DNA from 2 places in the Enterobacter sp. ECC-175 genome. Region 2 is predicted to be linked to the other one. Evidence: predicted binding sites of a transcription regulator. Region 2 holds the regulator's gene; the other holds the start of a gene.
The links. The regulator CRP, encoded in region 2, controls carbon source genes, mostly activating them, when cyclic AMP is high. The targets are predictions, from matches to a motif close to ATGTGANNNNNNTCACAT.
Positions count from the first base shown of each region.

Region 1: a site for CRP is predicted at 2,668-2,685, ahead of udp (uridine phosphorylase). Genes of this name have one in related genera too.

Region 1 covers NZ_CP143776.1:364,169-372,020, forward strand. The annotation lists gene ubiE (bifunctional demethylmenaquinone methyltransferase/2-methoxy-6-polyprenyl-1,4-benzoquinol methylase UbiE) at 1-118, opposite strand, end outside; gene rmuC (DNA recombination protein RmuC) at 185-1,642, opposite strand; gene udp (uridine phosphorylase) at 1,783-2,544, opposite strand; gene V1599_RS01840 (dienelactone hydrolase family protein) at 2,794-3,600, shown strand; gene metE (5-methyltetrahydropteroyltriglutamate--homocysteine S-methyltransferase) at 3,686-5,947, opposite strand; gene metR (HTH-type transcriptional regulator MetR) at 6,064-7,017, shown strand; gene V1599_RS01855 (carboxylate/amino acid/amine transporter) at 6,905-7,804, opposite strand.
Region 2 covers NZ_CP143776.1:194,217-202,068, forward strand. The annotation lists gene V1599_RS01060 (triphosphoribosyl-dephospho-CoA synthase) at 1-660, opposite strand, end outside; gene mdcA (malonate decarboxylase subunit alpha) at 660-2,315, opposite strand; gene V1599_RS01070 (hydrolase) at 2,543-3,565, shown strand; gene V1599_RS01075 (YheU family protein) at 3,562-3,780, shown strand; gene V1599_RS01080 (phosphoribulokinase) at 3,811-4,680, shown strand; gene V1599_RS01085 (OsmC family protein) at 4,746-5,150, opposite strand; gene crp (cAMP-activated global transcriptional regulator CRP) at 5,460-6,092, shown strand; gene V1599_RS01095 (YccS/YhfK family putative transporter) at 6,150-7,852, shown strand, end outside.

The DNA of each region.
Region 1 (7,852 bases), 170 kb from region 2:
TCATTACATCGTACTTCGCCGCCACGGAATGAAATACGTGGGCCACCATGTCTGCCTTCTGCGCCTTGGCGACAGTCTGAAAGCCAAAGTGCGTCGTGTCTTGTGAATCTTCAACCATCTCAGAGCCTGCTTATCAGTAAAATGTTTGTGAAGTGTAACAGATTGGGCGCGTTTGCCCTACGATTCAACCGCCGCGAACGTAACGTTCCGTTGACTCATCTGGTGGTAAATTCGCCGCTAAATCGTTGTCTCCACCGCCTGTTTTATGATTGTCAGAGGCTTCCCGGAGCCGGAACTCTTCATCCTGCGCCGTCGCCTGCTCCACCAGTTCCGGATTAATCTCGCGTTTTACTTCCACCCCCAAGCTACGAAATGCCTCAGCCTGCGCTAAAAGATTACCGCGCCCGGAAGAGAGCTTTTTCATTGCCTGGCGGTAGTTATCCTGCGCGCGATCCAGGCTTTGCCCAACGGAGGACATGTCGTCCACGAACAGGCGCATTTTGTCGTACAGCTTGCTGGCGCGATCGGCGATTTGCTGTGCGTTACGGCTCTGATGCTCGTAACGCCAGAGATTCGCAATGGTGCGCAAAGCCACCAGCAGCGTCGTCGGGCTAACCAGCATAATGTTATTTCTCAGCGCTTCGGTAATCAGTTCGGGCTGTCTGTCGAGCGCCAGCAGAAACGCGGGCTCTACCGGAATAAACATCAGCACGTAATCTAACGAGCGCAGCCCCGGAAGCTGTTGATAATCTTTTCTGCCCAGCAGGCGAATGTGGTTACGCACGGAGGCAATATGCTCCTGCAGCGCCGCCTCGCGGGTATAGTCGTCTTCCGCATTGAAATAGCGCTCGTAGGCCACCAGCGTCATTTTGGCATCGATCACCACGTCCTTGCCCTGTGGCAGGCGCACGATCACGTCAGGCTGCATACGCGAGCGGGCGTCGTTCTCAATGCTAACCTGTGTTTCGTATTCATATCCTTCACGCAGGCCGGACGCTTCGAGCACGCGCGTCAGCACCACCTCGCCCCAGTTGCCCTGCGTTTTATTGTCGCCCTTAAGCGCGCGCGTCAGGTTAACCGCCTCCTGCGCCATCTGCGCATTCAGCTGCTGGAGATTGCGGATCTCATGCGCCAGCGTGTGGCGCTCGCGCGCTTCCTGGCCAAAGCTGTCCTGTACCTGACGGCGAAAACCGTCCAGCTGCTCGCGCAGCGGCGTTAATAGCCCATTCAGGCTTTGCCTGTTTTGTTCGTCAACGCGCCGGTTGCTCTGCTCAAATATTCGGTTGGCGAGGTTCTCAAACTGCTCGCTCAGGCGCTGTTCGCTGTTGATCATCTGACGAATTTTGTCTTCGGCGTGCAGCTGCGTGGATTCGAGGCGGGTGGTGACTTCGCGGAGATCGGCCTCCAGCGAGGTGTTGATATCGCGAAGGTTTCGCAATTCGTTGTTGAGCAGTTCACACTCGTCGCGCCAGTGGGCACTTTGCGCAAGCTGTTGCTTTGTCGCGCTTAGCTCCGCAACGATCTCTTCGCGCTCTGCAAGCTGGTCGGCTTTTTGCTGCGCGTGTTGATAGCTGGAGATTAGCCAGCCAACGCCTGCGCCCACCAGCGCTATCACCGCATAAATCAGGAATGAGATGTCCACAATGCCCCCTGCATCAACGAATTACCCGCACAACATAGAATTGTGCTGTATAAACGTCCAGTTTGAAAGGGTTTTCCTGCGAGGCGTTACGCAAAAAAGAAAAGGCCGAACGTGTCGGCCTTTTGTCACTGAAGAGAGAACTAGATCAGGCGGCGAGCCGCTTCCACCACGATTTTCACCGCATGACTTTCGGTCTGCTTCATGGTTTCAGCGTTCGGGATCTCCTGCTGGGTACGGTTGACGATAACGCCCGCCACCATACCGGCACGCAGACCCTGGCTTGCGCACATGGTCAGCAGCGTTGCTGACTCCATTTCATAGTTCATAACGCCCATGGACTGCCACTCTTCCATAGAGCCTTTGAAGCGGCTGACCACGCGGCCAGAGAAGGTGTCGTAACGCTCCTGACCAGGATAGAAGGTATCGGAGGAGGCGGTTACGCCCACGTGGGTGGTTGCACCTACGGATTTCGCGGCTTCAACCAGCGCGGTTGTACAGGCGAAGTCCGCCACTGCCGGGAATTCCATCGGCGCGAAGTGCAGGCTTGCCCCGTCCAGACGCACGGATGCGGTCGTCACCAGCACGTCGCCCACGTTGATGTGCGGCTGAATAGCGCCCGTTGTACCGATACGCAGGAAAGTACGAATGCCCAGCTGCGCCAGTTCCTCAACGGCAATAGAGGTAGACGGGCCACCGATGCCGGTAGAACATACGATCACCGCTTTGCCATCCAGCTCTGCGCGCCAGGTGGTGAACTCGCGATGGGCTGCCAGCTTAACCGGCTTATCCATCAGCGCGGCGATCTTTTCCACACGCTCAGGATCGCCCGGGACGATAGCCAGCGTAGCCCCTTGTAGATCGTTTTTAGTGAGGCCGAGATGAAAAACATCAGACTTAGACATAGGTGACTCCTCTGTGGGTCGGTTAGTCAGAAGAAGCAAAACGGTACTTTACAGAAGCACTACGCACATTTTCGTGATGGATCTCACTGCAAGTGAAAATGATTGCAGTGATTTTCCATAAAAAGGTGATTCACATCACATTAACAAGTTATATCGTCGCGTGTTGCACAAAAGATAGACCGTTTCGGGCAGTGTGGGTTGTTATCTTGAGGTCTATATTTATATGCACTTACGGGTACGGAGAATACCATGATTCAGAAAACCAATTTTGCACCTGCCGCCGCCCCGCATGCTTCAACCATTGTTTCTACTTCTGAAGAAGCCATCGTGGCGGGTGAGACCTCCATTCCCTCGCAGGGGGAGAATATGCCTGCCTATCACGCGCGGCCAGAATCTGCCGACGGCCCGCTGCCGATCGTGATTGTGGTTCAGGAGATTTTCGGCGTTCATGAACACATCCGCGACCTCTGCCGCCGCCTGGCGAAGGAAGGCTATCTGGCCGTGGCGCCGGAGCTCTATTTCCGTCAGGGCGATCCGAATGATTACAGCGATATCCCCACCCTGTTCAGCAATCTGGTGAGCAAAGTGCCTGACGCGCAGGTGCTGGCGGATCTTGACCACGTAGCAAGCTGGGCGGCACGTAACGGCGGCGATCCGCACCGCTTAATGGTGACCGGCTTCTGCTGGGGCGGGCGCATTAGCTGGCTGTATGCTGCGCACAATCCGCAGCTAAAGGCCGCCGTTGCCTGGTACGGCAAGCTGGTGGGTGAAAAGACGCTGAACTCTCCTGAGCATCCTGTTGATATCGCAACCGATCTTAACGCGCCGGTTCTGGGGCTGTATGGCGGACAGGATACGGGCATTCCGCTCGACACCGTGGAAACCATGCGCCACGCGCTGCGCGCCGCTAACGCAAAGGCGGAAATAGTGGTTTATCCGGATGCCGGGCACGCGTTTAACGCCGACTACCGGCCAAGCTATCACGAAGAGTCGGCCAAAGACGGCTGGCAGAGGATGCTGGCGTGGTTTAGCCAGCACGGTGGCAAGAAAGCGTAATAGCAAAAAGCCCGGTGGCGGCAACGCCTTACCGGGCCTGCTGGTAGGCCGGGTAAGCGTTAGCGCCACCCGGCAGTCCACACTACTACGCCTGACGCAAATTCTGCGCCGCCTTGACCATGTTCGCCAGCGCGGCGCGCGTCTCCGGCCAGCCGCGGGTTTTGAGGCCGCAGTCCGGGTTCACCCACAGGCGTTCTGCGGGGATCCGCTGGGCAGCCTTCTGCAACAGCGCTTCGATCCACTCCACGCTTGGGACGTTCGGCGAGTGAATATCGTACACGCCCGGCCCGATTTCGTTCGGGTAGTCGAACTCCTCGAACGACTCCAGCAACTCCATGTCCGAGCGCGAGGTCTCGATGGTGATCACGTCGGCGTCCAGGGCGGCAATAGAATCCATGATGTCGTTAAACTCGCAGTAGCACATGTGGGTGTGGATCTGGGTATCGTCCTTCGCCACCGCGGCGTTGATGCGGAAGGCTTCCACGCCCCACTTCAGGTACGCATCCCAGTCGCTGCGGCGCAGCGGTAAACCTTCGCGCAGCGCCGGTTCGTCAATCTGAATGATGCCGATGCCCGCCGCCTCGAGGTCCGCCACTTCGTCACGCAGCGCGAGGGCAATTTGCTTCGCGATGGTTTCACGGCTGACGTCTTCACGCGGGAAAGACCAGCAAAGAATGGTCACCGGCCCGGTCAGCATGCCTTTCACCGGCTTGTCCGTCAGCGACTGGGCGTACTTCGCCCATTCGACGGTAATCGCTTCCGGGCGGCTCACGTCACCAATGACCACCGGCGGCTTCACGCAGCGGGAGCCGTAGCTCTGCACCCAGCCGTTTTGGGTAAAGACGAAGCCGTCGAGATGCTCGCCAAAGTATTCCACCATGTCGTTACGTTCGGCTTCGCCGTGGACCAGTACGTCCAAGCCAAGACGCTCCTGCTCGATAATCGCCTGCTTGATGTGTTCGGCGATGCCGGTGCGGTAGTGATTGGCATCAAGGTTGCCCTTTTTAAAGTCCAGGCGCAGGCCGCGGATCTCGGTGGTCTGCGGGAAGGAACCGATGGTGGTGGTCGGCCACGCGGGCAGGTTAAAGCGGGCGCGCTGGGCTTCGGCGCGCACTTCATACGGGCTCTGACGCTGACTGTCCCGGGCGGTGATGGCTGCCAGGCGTTTTTCGACCGCCGGGTTGTGCACGCGTGCCGAGTGGCGGCGCGCCTGAATCGGGGCGCTCCACTCGGCAATCGCCGCCGTGTCGCCCGAGTTCAGAGCGTCGCGCAGCAGCGCAAGCTCCTCACATTTTTGCAGGGCGAAGGCAAACCAGCTTTTCACTTCCGCATCCAGACGCGTTTCGACGCTCAAATCAATCGGGCTGTGCAGCAGCGAGCAGGAAGAGGCTACCCACAGCTCGCGTTCGCCGACGATCTCTTTAATTTGGCCATATTTTTCCGTGAGATCGGCGCGCCAGACGTTACGACCGTTGATCAGACCGGCGGAGAGCAGCCAGTCCGCAGGCAGGCGGCTGTGCAGCTCGGCCACATCGTCTTTGCCGTGTACCAGGTCAACGTGCAGGCCCTGAACCGGCAGCGCGGTGATGGCGTCGAGGTTTGGCGTGACGCCCTCGAAATAGGTGGTCAGCAGCAGCTTCACCTGCCCGGTGAGCGCGTCGTACGCCGGTTTAAAGGCATCAAGCCAGGCCTGGGGCAGCTCCAGCACCAGCGCCGGTTCGTCGATTTGCACCCACTGGATGCCGCGCTTGCCCAGCTCGCTCAGCACCTGCTTGTAGACCGGCAGAATATCGTTTAGCAGGCTGAGGCGGTCAAACTGCTCGCCTTTGACTTTGCCCAGCCACAGGTACGTTACCGGCCCGAGCAGCACGGGCTTCAACTGGTGGCCCAGCGCCAGCGCTTCATCCACTTCGTCCAGCAGTTGCGTCCAGCCCAGCGTAAACTGCTGGCCCCTCACAAACTCCGGCACCATATAGTGATAGTTGGTGTTAAACCACTTGGTCATTTCCGCCGCTGCCGCTGGCTCACCCGTTGGTGCGCGGCCGCGGCCGATGCGGAACAGGGTATCGATATCGACCGATCCATCTTTGTTCTGATGACGAGCCGGCACGTTGCCTAACAGCAGGCTGGTCGTCAGAACATGGTCGTACCAGGCGAAATCGCCCACCGGCAGGAGGTCAATGCCCGCCTGCTTTTGCTGCTCCCAGTGGCGGGCGCGCAGCTCGCGGCCAACGGCCAGCAGCTCTTCGCGGGTGGAATTGCCCGCCCAGTAGCTTTCCTGTGCTTTTTTCAGCTCGCGGCGCAGGCCAACGCGAGGGAAACCGAGAGTGTGAGTGCGGATTGTCATGGTATGCCCCTTGTGAATTTTTACGTTTTAGACGTCCAGATGTTTACACTTCCATAATGTAAAGGTACTGTATATTCCTCAAGCGCAAAATGTTCATGGCGAAGTGAAGGACTTTCATGATCGAGATAAAACACCTGAAAACGCTACAAGCGTTGCGGAACAGCGGATCGCTCGCGGCGGCGGCGGCCACGCTGCACCAGACCCAGTCCGCCCTTTCCCACCAGTTCAGCGATCTGGAACAACGCCTTGGCTTTCGTCTGTTTGTGCGTAAAAGCCAGCCGCTGCGCTTTACGCCGCAGGGCGAGATTCTTCTACAGCTGGCGAATCAGGTGCTGCCGCAGATTGCCAGCGCGCTGCAGTCGTGCAATGAGCCGCAGCAGACCAGGCTGCGTATCGCCATTGAGTGCCATAGCTGCATTCAGTGGCTGACGCCCGCGCTTGAGAACTTCCGCCAGAAGTGGCCGCAGGTGGAGATGGACTTTAAATCCGGCGTGACCTTTGACCCGCAGCCCTCGCTCCAGCAGGGCGAGCTGGACCTGGTGATGACGTCAGACATTCTGCCGCGCAGCGGCCTGCACTATTCGCCGATGTTTGATTTTGAAGTGCGCCTGGTGCTGGCGCCGGATCATCCGCTGGCGGCCAAAACGCGCATTACGCCAGAAGACCTGGCGACAGAATTGCTGCTGATTTATCCGGTACAGCGCAGCCGCCTGGATATCTGGCGCCACTTCCTGCAGCCGGCAGGCGTGAGCCCGCAGCTGAAAAGCGTGGATAACACCCTGCTGCTGATTCAGATGGTTGCTGCCAGAATGGGCATTGCGGCGCTGCCGCACTGGGTGGTAGAGAGCTTTGAGCGCCAGGGTCTGGTGGTCACCAAAACCCTGGGTGAAGGCCTGTGGAGCCGGCTGTACGCCGCCGTGCGCGACGGCGAGCAGCGCCAGGCCATTACGGAAGCGTTTATTCGCTCAGCGCGGAATCACGCCTGCGACCATCTTCCGTTTGTGCGGAGCGCGGAGCGACCCAGCGTCGATGCACCCACAGCGAAGCCAGAATCACCGCTCCCCCAATAAGGAAGCTCGGCCAGTGCGGCTGCTCCTGCCAGATGGCGAGGTTCACCAGCAGCCCCGCGGGCACATGTACGTTATTCATGATCCCCAGCGTACCGGCGTCGACCTGCGTCGCGCCGTAGTTCCACATGAAGTAACCCAGCCCTGAGGCCACCACGCCCAGCCAGACCAGAACGCCCCACTGTAGCGACGTGGTCGGTAGCTTCTGCGGGTTGCCGAGCATAAACCACGCCGCTACCGCAACGATCGCCGCGCCCATATAGAACCAGGCGAAGGCATTGTGCTGCGGCATCGGGCGGGTTTCCATCAGGCGCTTATAGCCCACCATGCCGATGGCAAAGCTGATATTGGCAAGCTGGACGAACATCAGCCCGGTCCAGAAGTGATCGCTTACCTTGTCATAGCGAATAATCGCCGCGCCGATCACCGCCAGCGCGGCGCTCAGCAAATATCCCCAGCGCAGGCGACGCCTGCTGAGCAGGTCGTATATCAGCGTGATATAGAGCGGCGTGAGCACGGTGAAAAGCAGAAACTCCGAGACGGACAGATAGACATAGGCCCGGAAGCTAAACAGATACATGATGCCGAGCTGCATCGCGCCCACCAGCATGTACAGCAGAATGGTTTTCAGCGACTGCCCGCGCGTACGCAGAAACGGCAGGAACACCAGCGCGGCCAGCCCCACGCGCATCAGCACCGAAAAGTAGCTGTCGACCGAACCCGCAAGGTATTCGCCAATCAGGCTAAAGGAGAAGGCCCACAGGATGGTGGTGATAATGAGTAGCGCCACAATGCTCGTCTCGCAAAAAGAAGGAGGAGCATTGTAGCGAACTCTTTA
Region 2 (7,852 bases):
CATTCCGGCGCGCGACAGCACGCAGGTATCGGTGAGCGACGTCATGATCGCCATCAGCGCGTCGAGCCTCGCCTGCGCTTCGCTGCTGCCGTTCAGGCGGCTGAGGCGAAGCTGCGGCAGCGCGCGCTGCATCACGTGCGGAAACGCCTGCTGCGCCTCTTCACGCGCGCCCGGTACGCGGTAGCGATGCGTGGCGCGCAGCCCTTTGCTGAACACTTTCGGCGCCGCGTCGTCCGGCAGCTTTGCCAGCCGGGCGGCGGTGTCTGCGACGGTTTGCGCAGAGGCGTCGCCGCCCTGCATCGCCACCGCGCTGACCAGTAATCCCAGCGCCCAAATCGCGCCCCGGTGGGTATTGACCCCGCCGGTTGCCTTCATCATCTGCTGCTCGCCTTCGCGGCCAAGCCGCCCGACGGTTTGCCTGAGCGCAACGTCAGCCGGACGCTGCCAGCTCTGCTGCGCCAGCGCCTGAAACGTAGGGGTCAGGCTGTGCGCGGAGCGCTCCATTAGCGCGAGCGATAAATCGTGGTGCGCGCCGTTCCCCCGGCTGTCCACCAGACCGGGTTTCGGGCTCAGTCGCGCTTCGTCAATCAGACACTGCGTGGCGGTTCGCGCCAGCCATTCGGCACCGCCTTCAACCTGAATCTGGGGCAGAAGTTTCATTACCAGCTCCGGAATTTCGCAGGTGGGTTATACAGACCGCCGGACCACTCAACGAGGTCAGACACGCTGCCTGCCGCCAGCAGAGAGCGGGTAGCGTCGGTGCGGCGAATGCCCATATCTTCCGGATAAACAACCTTGCCGCTCTGGCGCAGTTCCGCCACGCGTTTGGCGTCAACGCCCAGGCCGATATCGGTGATCCCCGCAACGGCAGCCACCATGGCGCGGCGCTCTTCCATGTCTTTGGCGCGATAGAGGTAGGCAATCCCCTCTTCGGTCAGGACGTGGGTCACGTCATCGCCGTAGATCATGACCGGTGCCAGCGGCATGCCGGAGGCTTTTGCCACGTCCACCGCATCGAGTTTTTCCACGAAGGTTGGCTTCACGCCCGCCTGGAAGGTTTCCACCATCTGCACGACCAGTTTTTTACCGCGCTGCATCGGATCGGGTTCGGTGATCATGTTCAGCCAGGCCGGCGTGGCGTGGCGGCGACCGTGCGGATCGTGGCCCATGTTTGGCGCGCCGCCGAAGCCGGAAAGACGACCGCGGGTCACTGTTGAGGAGTTGGCGTAGCCGTCAACCTGGAGCGTTGACCCAATGAACATATCTACCGCGTACTGACCTGCCAGCTGGCAGAAGGCACGGTTGGAGCGCATGGAGCCGTCGGCGCCGGTAAAGAAGACGTCAGGGCGGGCGCGGATGTACTCTTCCATCCCCAGCTCGCCGCCGAAGCAGTGCACGCTTTCGACCCAGCCGCTCTCAATCGCCGGGATAAGCGTTGGGTGCGGGTTCAGGGTCCAGTGCTTACAGATTTTGCCCTTCAGGCCGAGCTGTTCGCCGTAGGTCGGCAGCAGCAGCTCAATCGCTGCGGTGTTAAAGCCGATCCCGTGGTTAAGGGACTGCACCTGGTGCTCCGCGTAGATGCCCTTAATCGCCATCATCGCCATCAGGATGTGTTCCTGTTTGATCAGGCGCGGGTCACGGGTGAACAGCGGTTCGATGAAGAACGGCTTGTCGGCCACGACTACGTAGTCAATCCATGAACCCGGAATATCCACGCGCGGCAGATCGCACTCGTCGTCCACCAGTTCGTTGACCTGAGCAATAACGATCCCGTCGTGGAACGCGGCGGCTTCCACCAGCGCTGGCGTATCTTCGGTACTCGCGCCGGTGTAGATGTTGCCTTTGCGGTCAGCCTTAAAGCCGGCAATCAGCGCCACGTTCGGCGAGAGGTCGACGTACAGGCGGGAGTAGAGTTCGATGTAGGTGTGGATCGCGCCGATTTCGAGCTGGCCATCTTCCAGAAGCTGCGAGATACGCAGGCTCTGCGTGCCGGAGAAGGAGAAGTCCAGCTTGCGGGCGATGCCCTTCTCGAAGATATCCAGATGCTCGCTGCGGCCCACGCTTGGCATAATCATATGCAGGTCGTGGACGATTTGCGGGTTTACTTCAGCAAGCGAGCGGGAAAGGAAATCCGCCTGCTTTTGGTTGTTGCCTTCCAGCACAACCTTGTCGCCGGGGGCGATTAATTTTTCCAGCATGGCGACCAAATCGCCCGTTGGCAGTACCTTGCCCTGCACCGGCACAGAGGCCAGACGACGCGCTTTCTCGGTGCGTCGAGTGTTCCACTGCCGAGTGGGTGTTTGCCCAGATAACATTATTAACCTCCTGATTCAGCACATCATTCTGATTGCTTAACGTTGAGTGAAGTGTGCGCTCTGGTGAGAAAGGCATCAATTAAGCGTAGGGCGGAATCATTAGCCTGAGAGTAATAATCTCGGTAAATATTTGTGATCGGGATCAGTTCATGTTTCGGAAAACCAGGCTAAACGGGGTACAATTCGGAAGGTATCGTAAATAACTGACAACAATTAACATCGCCGTTATGACCCAAATAATCCCGTCCGACTTCGAGATCGCAGGCGAAGAGAGCGCCGAGTTCGTGCCCATGCGCGGCGCGGCAAACCCGCACCTGCAAACCATGCTGCCGCGCCTGATCCGCCGCAGGCTTCAGTTCACGCCGCACTGGCAGCGCCTGGATTTGCCGGACGGCGACTTCGTGGACCTCGCCTGGAGCGAAGATCCCGAGCAGGCCCGCCACAAGCCGCGGCTGGTGGTGTTTCACGGTCTGGAGGGCAGCCTGCACAGCCCGTACGCGCACGGCCTGATCCAGGCCGCGAAAGAACGCGGCTGGCTCGGCGTAGTGATGCATTTTCGCGGATGCAGCGGCGAACCGAACCGCCAGAAGCGGATTTACCATTCGGGTGAAACCGAAGACGGCACGTGGTTTTTAACGTGGCTGCGGGATAATTTTGGCCGCGTGCCGACGGCGGCGGTGGGCTATTCACTCGGCGGGAACATGCTGGCCTGCCTGCTGGCAAAAGAAAAAGACGCGGTTCCGCTGGATGCCGCCGTCATCGTCTCCGCACCGTTTATGCTCGAGCAGTGCAGTTACCATATGGAAAAAGGGTTTTCCCGGGTCTACCAGCGCTACCTGCTCAACCTGCTGAAGGCCAACGCCGCGCGCAAGCTCAAGGCCTATCCGGATACGCTGCCCGTCAGCCTGCAGCAGCTTAAGCGCGTAAAACGCCTGCGCGAGTTTGACGATCTGATTACCTCAAAGATCCACGGCTTCGCCGACGCGATTGACTATTACCGCCAGTGCAGCGCGATGCCGTTGCTCAATCAAATTACAAAGCCGACGCTGATTATTCACGCGAAAGACGATCCGTTCATGGATCATCACTCGATTCCGGCTCCCGAGCATTTACCGGCGAACGTGCAGTACCAGCTCACCGAGTACGGCGGGCACGTCGGCTTCGTCGGCGGCACGCTGCGCCGACCGAAAATGTGGCTGGAGACGCGTATCCCCGACTGGCTTACGACTTATCTGGAAGGTGTTAAATGATTATCCCCTGGCAGGATCTGTCTCCCGAAACGCTCGATAATCTGATTGAAAGCTTTGTATTACGCGAAGGCACCGATTATGGTGAACAAGAGCGTTCGCTTGAACAAAAGGTCGACGATGTGAAGCGCCAGCTGAAAAGCGGCGACGTGGTGCTGGTGTGGTCAGAACTGCATGAAACGGTCAATATCATGCCCCGCAACGCGTTTCACGGCTGATCTTTACATCTTTCCAGTCAGGGAGTTGCTATGTCTGCCAGACATCCGGTTATTGCCGTAACGGGTTCGAGTGGTGCGGGCACCACTACCACCAGCCTCGCCTTTCGCAAAATTTTCGCCCAGCTCAACCTGCGGGCGGCAGAGGTTGAGGGCGACAGCTTTCACCGCTACACGCGCCCCGAAATGGACATGGCCATCCGCAAGGCGCGCGATATGGGCAAACACATCAGCTATTTCGGCCCGGAGGCCAACGATTTCGGCCTGCTGGAGCAGACGTTTATTGAATACGGCCAGACCGGCAAGGGGCAGTCGCGCAAGTACCTGCACACCTATGACGAAGCCGTGCCGTGGAATCAGGTTCCGGGCACCTTCACCCCGTGGCAGCCGCTGCCGGAGCCAACGGACGTGCTGTTTTACGAAGGGCTGCACGGCGGCGTGGTCACCCCGCAGCACGACGTGGCGCGCCACGTTGACCTGCTGGTCGGCGTGGTGCCTATCGTCAACCTGGAGTGGATCCAGAAGCTCACCCGCGACATCAGCGAGCGCGGGCACTCGCGCGAGGCGGTAATGGACTCCGTGGTGCGCTCCATGGAAGATTACATCAACTACCTGACGCCGCAGTTCTCACGCACCCACATCAACTTCCAGCGCGTGCCGACGGTAGACACCTCCAACCCGTTCGCGGCGAAAAGCATTCCTTCTCTGGACGAAAGCTTCGTGGTGATCCATTTCCGCAATCTGGAAGGGATTGATTACCCGTGGCTGCTGGCGATGCTGCAGGGTTCGTTTATTTCTCATATGAACACACTGGTGGTTCCGGGCGGGAAAATGGGGCTGGCGATGGAGTTAATCATGACGCCGCTGGTGCAGCGGCTGATGGAAGGCAAGCAGATCGCGTGAGCATATTCCCTCTCCCCGTGGGAGAGGGCTAGAGTGTGGGCATCAACAGGCGCGATGCCCCGACATTACGCTTCGATCACCTCATATGAATGGGTAATGTTCACCGCTTTCTCCAGCATGAGCGCCACGGAGCAGTACTTCTCAGCGGACAGGTCAACCGCGCGCGCCACCGCCGCGTCTTTCAGCTCTTTGCCCGTGACGATAAAGTGCAGGTTGATGTGCGTGAACAGGCGCGGCGCCTCTTCGCGACGTTCCGACGTCAGCTTCACTTCGCAATTGGTCACCTCCTGACGGCCTTTCTGCAGGATAGACACCACGTCAATCGCGCTGCATCCGCCTGCCGCCATCAGCACCATCTCCATCGGGCTTGGCGCTTTATCGCCGGAGTTACCGTCCATCAAAATCTGGTGGCCGGAAGCGGACTCGCCCAGGAAGGTTAGCCCTTCGACCCATTTCACACGCGCTTGCATATTTATTAACTCCAACGTTGCATTTTTGGTGACAGATTACGCGCGCGTTACATTTCTCGCAACGGAAGGCGACCTGCATCATGCTGAAGCGAGACACCAGGAGACACGCGGCAAAAGCTATGCTAAAACACTCTGGATGCTACAGTAATACATTGACGTTACACATGTATGCAGAGGACATCAAACTTTACTGGCTGCGACACATTAGACGGCCGACTTCCCAGGTATGGGTAAGAATTCGATTGCAAACCCAGAGTCAGGATGCAACGTATGGCTCTGGAGACAGCTTATAACAGAGGATAACAGCGCATGGTGCTTGGCAAACCGCAAACAGACCCGACTCTCGAATGGTTCTTGTCTCATTGCCACATTCATAAGTACCCATCAAAGAGCACGCTGATTCACCAGGGTGAAAAAGCGGAAACGTTGTATTACATCGTTAAAGGCTCGGTGGCAGTGCTGATCAAAGATGAAGAAGGGAAAGAGATGATCCTTTCTTATCTGAACCAGGGCGATTTCATCGGTGAACTGGGCCTGTTTGAAGAAGGCCAGGAACGTAGCGCCTGGGTTCGTGCAAAGACAGCATGTGAAGTGGCTGAAATTTCTTACAAAAAGTTCCGTCAGCTGATCCAGGTTAACCCGGACATCCTGATGCGTCTTTCTTCGCAGATGGCGCGCCGCCTGCAGGTTACGTCTGAAAAAGTGGGCAACCTCGCCTTCCTCGACGTCACCGGTCGTATCGCACAGACCCTGCTGAACTTGGCGAAACAGCCAGACGCCATGACCCACCCTGACGGCATGCAAATTAAAATTACCCGCCAGGAGATTGGTCAGATCGTCGGTTGCTCCCGTGAAACGGTGGGTCGTATTCTAAAAATGCTGGAAGATCAGAACCTGATCTCTGCACACGGTAAAACCATCGTGGTTTACGGAACCCGTTAATTCCGGTCAAACGGCGTGCCACCGCAGGGTGTCACGCCGTTTTTGTCTCTATCCCCCATGTGGCGCAGGCTGATCTATCACCCGGAAGTAAACTACGCACTGCGACAAACGCTGGTGTTGTGCCTGCCCGTGGCCATTGGCCTCATTCTTGGACATCTCCAGCAGGGGCTGCTGTTTTCCCTGGTGCCCGCCTGCTGCAACATTGCCGGGCTGGACACGCCGCACAAGCGCTTTTTCAAACGCCTGATCGTTGGCGGCAGCCTGTTTGCCGGCTGTAGCCTCGCCGTTCAGCTGCTGCTGGCGCGCGATATTCCACTGCCGCTGATTTTAACCGTACTGGCGATGACGCTCGGCGTTACCGCTGAAATCAGTTCGCTGCACGCCCGCCTGCTGCCCGCCTCGCTGATCGCCGCCATTTTCACCCTAAGCCTCGCGGGCAATATGCCGGTATGGGAGCCGCTGCTGATCTACGCCCTCGGCACGCTGTGGTACGGCGTATTCAACTGGTTTTGGTTCTGGCTGTGGCGGGAACAGCCGCTGCGCGAATCCCTGAGCCTGCTCTACGTTCAGCTGGCCGACTACTGCGAAGCCAAATACACCCTGCTCACGCAGCATACCGACCCGGAAAAATCCCTGCCGCCACTGCTGACGCGCCAGCAGAAGGTGGTCGATCTCATCAGCCAGTGCTACCAGCAGCTGCACATGCTCGCCGCGAATAAAAACCACGAGTACAAGCGGCTGCTGCGCATCTTCCAGGTGGGGCTGGATCTGCAGGAGCATATCTCCGTGAGCCTGCACCACCCGCAGGAGGTGCAGAAGCTGGTCGAGCGCAGCCACGCGGAAGCGGTGATCCGCTGGAACGCGCAGACGGTTTCGGCGCGCCTGCGCGTGCTGGCTGACGACATTCTGTATCACCGCTTTCCCACGCGCTTCAGCATGGAAAAGCAGCTCGGCGCGCTGGAGAAAATTGCCCGCCAGCATCCTGATAACCCGGTCGGCCAGTTCGCGGCATGGCACTTCAGCCGCATCGCCCGCGTTTTGCGCACGCAGCGCCCGCTCTACCCGCGCGACCTGATGGCCGACAAGCAGAAGCGCCTGCCGCTGCTGCCCGCCCTGAAAAGCTATCTGTCGCTTAAATCCGCCGCCCTGCGCAACGCCGCGCGCATCAGCGTGATGTTGAGCATCGCCAGCCTGATGGGCATGGCGCTGCACCTGCCGAAGCCGTACTGGATCCTCATGACCGTGCTGTTTGTTACCCAAAACGGCTACGGGGCGACGCGCGTGCGCATTCTGCACCGGGCGGGCGGCACGATGGCGGGGCTAATTATTGCGGGCGTAACGCTGCACTTCCACGTGCCGGAAGGGTATACGCTGGCGGGAATGCTGGTGGTTACGCTGGTGAGCTACCTGATCATCCGCAAAAACTACGGCTGGGCGATGGTCGGCTTTACGGTGACCGCGGTGTATACCCTGCAGCTGCTCACGCTCAACGGCGAGCAGTTTATCGTCGCCAGGCTGGTTGATACGCTGATTGGCTGCCTGATCGCCTTCGGCGGCATGGTCTGGCTGTGGCCGCAGTGGCAGAGCGGGCTGCTGCGCCAGAACGCCCACGACGCGCTCGAAGCCGACCAGGATGCCATCCGCTTAATCCTGAGCAACGATCCGCAGCCTTCGCCGCTGGCGTATCAGCGCATGCGGGTCAATCAGGCGCACAACGCCCTGTTCAACTCCCTTAATCAGGCGATGCAGGAGCCGGGCTT